2 regions of the Pseudarthrobacter kochi genome follow, and region 1 is predicted to be linked to the other one. Evidence: riboswitches for the same ligand, from Rfam matches in the RefSeq annotation. Region 1 holds a riboswitch; the other holds the start of a gene.

What was found. A riboswitch is a leader RNA that binds a small molecule or an ion and turns the genes downstream of it on or off. The one in region 1 is predicted to bind cyclic di-AMP.
Region 2: linked by a shared signal. The riboswitch ahead of ACZY0Y_RS14255 (M23 family metallopeptidase) and the one ahead of ACZY0Y_RS07180 (NlpC/P60 family protein) in region 1 are both predicted to bind cyclic di-AMP.

The regions. Positions count from the first base shown of each region.
Region 1 is NZ_JBVAYV010000009.1:78,405-81,711, forward strand. Features, by position in the region: cyclic di-AMP (ydaO/yuaA leader) riboswitch at 139-354, shown strand; gene ACZY0Y_RS07175 (M23 family metallopeptidase) at 359-1,180, shown strand; cyclic di-AMP (ydaO/yuaA leader) riboswitch at 1,318-1,487, shown strand; gene ACZY0Y_RS07180 (NlpC/P60 family protein) at 1,797-2,558, shown strand; gene ACZY0Y_RS07185 (HNH endonuclease) at 2,789-3,289, shown strand.
Region 2 is NZ_JBVAYV010000030.1:11,525-14,831, reverse strand. Features, by position in the region: gene ACZY0Y_RS14265 (recombinase family protein) at 1-410, opposite strand, end outside; gene ACZY0Y_RS14260 (recombinase family protein) at 424-1,005, opposite strand; cyclic di-AMP (ydaO/yuaA leader) riboswitch at 1,536-1,710, shown strand; gene ACZY0Y_RS14255 (M23 family metallopeptidase) at 1,848-2,519, shown strand; gene ACZY0Y_RS14250 (multicopper oxidase family protein) at 3,043-3,307, opposite strand, start outside.

The DNA.
Region 1 (3,307 bases):
AGTTATCCCGGGACTGGGACTACCCATGAGTTGTGCACAGGGCCGATAACGGATTTATCTCTGGACGGCTTAATCGCCTATAGTTGATCACCAGTACCGATACCAAAGCGTTATCTGATCCGAAGCCGAGCTCTGCCAGCGGATCAGTCGCCGAATCACCTTCTGGCAGAGGCGGGGGAACCACTTCTGGCTGTTCAACAGCCTTGGGGTGAAGTCCGTCAGCGGCAAGCACACTCGACCGAGGGACTCCCCTGGATGCCCCTGCGCCTGGATGCTTGCCACGGCGGACCGGGTCTTTGATCTCTCTGACCCGAATCCGACAGCTAACTCCGCAGGCTTCTCCAGAGAGGAACCGTTCTTGACCACCCAGACCGCCAGGGGCCGACGTCGCGCGTCCGGTCCCGCCCCGGAGCCGCGTCCGGCCGTCGCCGTCATGGCAGACCGCCCCCGTGACGCGCACCGTGATGAACGACGAGGCCGCCGCAGCCCGTTCCGTCAGGTAACGGACTTTGCCGCCGCCAGCGGCGTTGGTCAAAAGGCCGGCATTGCGCTGGCCGCCACGGGTCTGGTCCTCACCGTCACTGTCCCCGCGACGGGCCCCGTGGTGGCCACGAACGCGGGTTCCTCCTCCGGATCCGTCTCGGCCGCCGTCCAGCCGGACGTCACCGCCGCCGAGGCCAAGATCGACTTCAACCGCACCGCGATCACCACCCAGGGTGACCCGGACGGAAAGCTCAAGCAGTTGCTGGGCGCCCAGTCCGTCGGCTCCATCACCCGGGCAGCCTCCTCGGGCAGCCTCGGCGCGCCCCTGGACCAGATGAAGACCGCGTCGCCCTTCGGCTACCGCGTCAGCCCCATCACCGGCGGCTCCGGGGAATTCCACCGCGGCCAGGACTACTCGGCCCAGTGCGGTACTGCCGTCCACGCTGCCGCGAGCGGCACCGTGACCTTCGCGGGATGGCATCCCTACGGTGGCGGAAACCGGGTGGTGATCGATCACGGCAACGGCCTGGAGACCACCTACAACCACTTGTCCTCGTCCAGCGTCAAGGTGGGCCAGCAGGTCTCCCGCGGCGATGTCGTGGCGCTCAGCGGCACCACCGGCGCCTCTACGGGCTGCCACCTGCACTTCGAGGTCATGGTCAACGGCGAAGTCGTTGACCCGACCGGCTGGCTCTGACAAAGCTGATGGGAAGCTCTCGCATTCTTGTGACACGCCGTGATCCGAATGTGACATTGGGCCCCGACTGCTGTACCGTTTGACCTACGCCAACTTTTCCGAAGTTGGCGCTCTTGAGTGGATTGCCTAGCTCTGCCACCGCTCAAGGTCCGTTCGCATTACATCGTCTGGCAGGGGCGGGGGAACCAATTTTGGTCTTCGCAAGAAGACCTTGGGGTTAAGTCGCAAAGCTTCCCAGGAAGCAGCGCGGCCGGGTGACTCCCATCCGAATCCGACAGCTCACCTCGCAGGCATTGGGAGAGGCTACTTTCGTGTCTTCACGCCACAATGCTGCGCGTCACCGCGCTTGCGCGGCTCTAACGAGTCCGCTGGAATCCAACCTCCGTGCCGCCCTTGCCGGCGCCCGGAACGGATCCCGCACCGCCGTCTCAATCTCTGCTGAGTCCGGCCCGCAGGCCATGCACCTGCATGCAGTTCCCGCTTTTGGCGCGTCTTCGCAGTACACCCTTCGCTAAGTAACCCATTTCGGGGCGATCCGGCGTACCCCCAAGATGCCGGAGCGTCCTCAGCCTGCGCCTGAAAAGCGCGGACCCAGGATCACGAAAGAGAGAACTTAATGACTACTCGTGCAAACGCACGGCACCGCGCCGAGGTCACCAAGACCAACTCGCTGGCCGTCATTGCCAAGGCTGTCGGCGACAACGCCGGCGGCATGGGCCGCCAGGCCGCAGTTATCGCTGCCGCTTCCGGCCTCGTCCTGACCAGCGGTATCGCAGCCAACGCTGCTGAGGCCAACGTCCAGCGCGAATCCACTTCGGCTTCCACGCTCGAAGTCCAGTCGGCCACCCCGGCGACCATCTCGGCAGCTTCAACCATCGCCATCTCCTACGAGAAGCCGGCCGTCACCACTTCTCCGGCGCCGGTCGTCGAGGCCCCGAAGCCCGTCGTGAAGGTCCAGGAGACTCCCGCGGCCAACACCGCCGACACCGCCAAGACCGCCAGCACCAAAGTCGGCGCCGCCGGCACCGCTGCCCCGGCCGTCGCCAGCGGCATGGGCGCCACGATCGCCGCCGCTGCCTACGCCCAGATCGGCGTCAGCCAGGACTGCACCGCACTCGCCACGAACGCTCTGGCTGCTGCGGGCATCAACTACCACGGCTGGCCGGCAGGTTACCTGTCCCTCGGCCGCACCGTGAGCGCCGCCGAGGCACAGCCGGGCGACCTCGCGTACTACCAGAACGGTGGCGCCGGCATGGCCCACATCGCTGTATACGTCGGCAACGGCATGGCCGTTCACGGCGGCTGGAACGGTGGAACCACGTCCCTGCAGACCGTCAACGTCGGCTCCGGCCCGGTCTTCATCCGCGTCGGCGGCTAAGACAGCAGCTGTAGCAAAGTAAGCAAAGCACAGGACCCCTGCCATTCGGCGGGGGTCCTTTGCGTTGCCGGGGCGTGAACTTCAGCCGACACAGGTCGCGGCAGGCAAAAAAAGATTCGGCGAATTGGCATGTCCATGTTTACTCTTGTTTTGTCGATCCATAGCCCGACTATGCAGAGGGCAGCCGGCCCTCGTGCCCCTGGCGGGTGCGGCCGTGAAGAGGTATGCGGATGCGCACACTCGTTCTGAATGCTGGATATGAGCCGCTGGCGGTTGTGACCTTCCGCCGGGCGCTCGTCCTTGTGCTGACTGGAAAGGCCAGTGTCGTGGCGGAAGGCGACGATCCCGTCGTCGGGCCGCAGGACGTCCTTGGCCGGCCGTCGGTGATTCTCCTGAATCGCTACATCAGGCCCCGGTACAACACGATGACGGCGGTGAGCCGCCGGGGAGTGCTCCGACGGGACGGACACCGCTGCGCGTACTGCGGCAAAGCGGCCCACACCATCGATCATGTCCAGCCCAAATCCAGGGGCGGTGCGGATTCCTGGGAAAACCTCGTCGCTGCCTGCCTGCGGTGCAACAACGCCAAAGGCGACCACACCCCGGGCGAAATGGGATGGAAGCTCAGCTTCAGCCCGGCACCTCCCAAGGGCACCACGTGGCAAATCAAGGAGCTGGAGAAGCCGACGCCGGCCTGGGATCCGTTCCTGCTGTTGGAATCCGCTGCCTGACGCAGCCCGCCGCTGCCT
Region 2 (3,307 bases), on a different contig from region 1:
GCTGCTGCGAGACCATTGTGAGTTCTTTCCAACATGGTCGAGTGCTCCAGTTCGGAGAATGCGCTCAGCACCGTCAGGAAAGCTCGGTTGACCGTTCCGCCCGTAGCGATGCCGTCCGACAGCGACCGGAACTCGACACCGTTCGCTTGCAGGTCATCGACGAGTGTCAGGAAGTGCTTCGTGTTCCTAGCGATCCTGTCCAACTTCCAGACGACGAGGGTGTCACCTTCGTTGAGTGAGTACTTCATCATGTTGTCCAACTCCGGGCGGCTCGCCTTCGTTCCGGAGACACCGTGGTCGGTGAATATCCTGCTGCACCCCGCTGCCTTCAGCGCATCGATCTGGAGGTCAACGTTTTGCTCGTGTGTGGATACTTTCGCGTACCTGTCGTTTTCAGAAGTCGCCTGCACCAAACAGCAGCGACTATTGCGTCGAAGCCCCCGTCGCGCCTGCTGCCGGGACCCACCGGTAGAGCGTCGGGACGGAGACGCCGAGGCTCGTGGCCACTTCCCGGGGCGGTGTTCCCTGGTTGAGTAGTTTGCGGGCTGAGCGGATCTTGGCTTCCGTCATGATGCGTTGGCGGCCACCTACTCGTCCCTGTTCGCGCGCGGCTCGGAGTCCGGCTTGGGTGCGTTCGACCATGAGCTCCCGTTCCATCTGGGCCAGGGATGCCATTACGTTGAAGAAAAAGCGCCCGGAGACCGTGGTGGTATCGATCGCGTCGGTGAGGCTGACGAAGCCTACGCCGCGGTTGTTTAGGCCGCCGGCGAAGTCCAGGAGGTCTTTCACGCTCCGACCCAGACGGTCCAGCTTCCACACCACCAGGGTGTCACCGTCGCGCAGGGTGTCCAGCGCCTGGTCGAGTCCGGGGCGGTGAGACTTGGTGCCGCTGATCGTGTCTTCGTAGATTTTGTCGCATCCGGCCTTCTTCAGGGCGTCGATCTGCAAGCCCAGGTTATGGTCCCGGGTGGAGACCCGGGCGCAGCCGATTCGGTGTGCGGTCATGGGTGTTCTCTTCTCAAAACTCAGTCCGGCGCATTGGTTCGCCTGTACCGTTTTGAGAACTATTTGTGAGAACGACCGGCCCTGAGCTCGGCTTTTCGTCCCAACGGCGGTTTTCCGCAGAAAGATGCCCGTTTGCAACAGCTCGCTGCGAACACCACGATTCTCAAATCAACCTGTTCTTGAAATCCTTCGTTTGCGAGAGCCGTCGGGCGGGTCGGCTGGTCCGGTGGGCGTTCCTCAGTTGGACCGGCTTGTAGCCATGGCTTTTTCGACGTCCGCGCGACAGCAGTCCGCGCCACAGCAGTCCGCGCCAAGCAGCCCTGAGTCAATCCTGCCAAATACCCGCTACAAACCATCAGGCGCGTTCAGAAGCCGGCGCCCAAGCGCAGACTCACGGGGCGCTGGCTCCCTGCGGTGATCGACGCCGGTCATATATAACGAATTTGTAACTTATGCGAACCGTTCGCTACGCTTGAAGAAACATACCCTCAACGGGTATGGATACGACCGCTTCGCCAAACCCCGCCGGCGGTCAGTGACCTTTGATCTCTTCAAGGCGGGGGCGGAGGACCCACTTACGGTGTGCCATGATGCGCCTGGGGTGAAGCCGACCCTGCGACCGCGCGTTGAACGCGACCCGCAGAGCGGCCGGACAGTCCACTCGTCCGAATCCGACAGCTAACTTCGCCGGCGTCGAGAGGACCACTATCTTGTCTGCCCAGCCCAGCCACGGCCGTCGCCGTGCCGTTCCCGACTCCAAACCCCGCCGCGTTCCATTTTTACAGGAGCCGACATTCCGGCTCCGCAGCCAACAACTGGGTGTCGCGGCCGCCGTGACGGGGATGATTGCCCTCACTGCACTTTCGGCCGCCCACGCGGATCCGGGTGCCCATTCCACGTCCCAGGACCGGGCCGCCGCAACCGCAGCTTCCCCCGTGGGAGCCGCCGTCTCGGCAGCGCCCGGCGCGGTCCTGATCTTCGACAAGCCGGCAGTGACCTCCCAGCCCGCTCCTGCACCGGCTGCGCGGGAACGGCCCGCGGGAACGGTCCCGGCGTCTGTAGTCCCTGCGGGGTCAAGTGTGGACGCTGCCACAGCGGCCGGGCCGAAGGGCTTGCGGGCACCGCTGGCATCGATGAAGGTCAGTTCCCCCTTCGGGTTGAGGGTCAGCCCCATCACCGGGGCAGCCAGGGAAATGCACACAGGTATCGATCTGACCGGAGCGTGCGCGACGCCGGTTTTCGCTGCCGGCGCCGGTACGGTGACCGAGGCGGGCTGGAGTCCGTATGGCGGCGGAAACCGGATTGTCGTCGACCACGGGAATAGTATGAAAACCACCTATAACCACTTGGCTAGCATCGGTGTTTCCGTCGGGCAAGTCCTGGCGCAGGGGCAGCAGATCGCTGGGGTCGGTACGACAGGTGCCTCTACGGGCTGCCATCTCCATTTCGAGGTCATGGTCGACGGACAGACCGTCGATCCGGCATCCTTCATTGCCCAAGCCCCAAGGCGATAGATCGAGGACTGATCGTGCCAACAAATGGTCCTCGATGAAAACCCGCTCATGTCTCGAGAGGGACCGCCGGGAGCCCTTGCTAGGGAAATAGGAAGGGGCCGGGGAGGACCAGCGTGGCTCGGTATATGTCCGCCCACTCCCGCGGCATCACGGTACCGGGATTCGTTCAAGAGCCGTGTGCCGATCTTGCGGAGGACGATGGCTTCTTGCGACAGGCATGACTTCCTGCGGTTCGGCATCGTCGGCCCAGCGGGACCGGGGCTGTGATGGGTCTGCGGTCCGATGTTTCGTTCAGGCGGATACCGTTCGGGCCGTCCTGGTGGGCTCCGTTCAGACTGACATTTTTACCTGTTTATGGCGGTTTGAATGGGGACCGGTTCTGCAGTCTGAGTTGGGCCCACTTCGCGGCTCGCCGGTGGTGAATCGCAGTTTTCCGTTGAGCCCATCCCACGGTTGATTCCATCAGAAGTTGTTCCCAACGGTGGAAGGCAGTGATGGCATCAGGGTGGGCCGATGCGACTTCTCACCGGACTTCGATGGCACCCATCATGCCGAGGTCCTCGTGGTCCAGGATGTGGCAGTGGTAGGCCGAGCGGCCGCGGAAGTCCTTGAATGCCACCCTGACCTTCACGCGCCCGTTTGCGGGTACGTTCACCACATCCTGCCAGATGGGGGTGTTCGTCTCTTGGCCGTTTTCCTCGATGATTTGCATCGGCCAGACGTGCAGGTGGAAGGGGTGGTCCATGGGGCTGGTGTTGGTCAGCGTCCATTCCTCCACATTCCCGGCC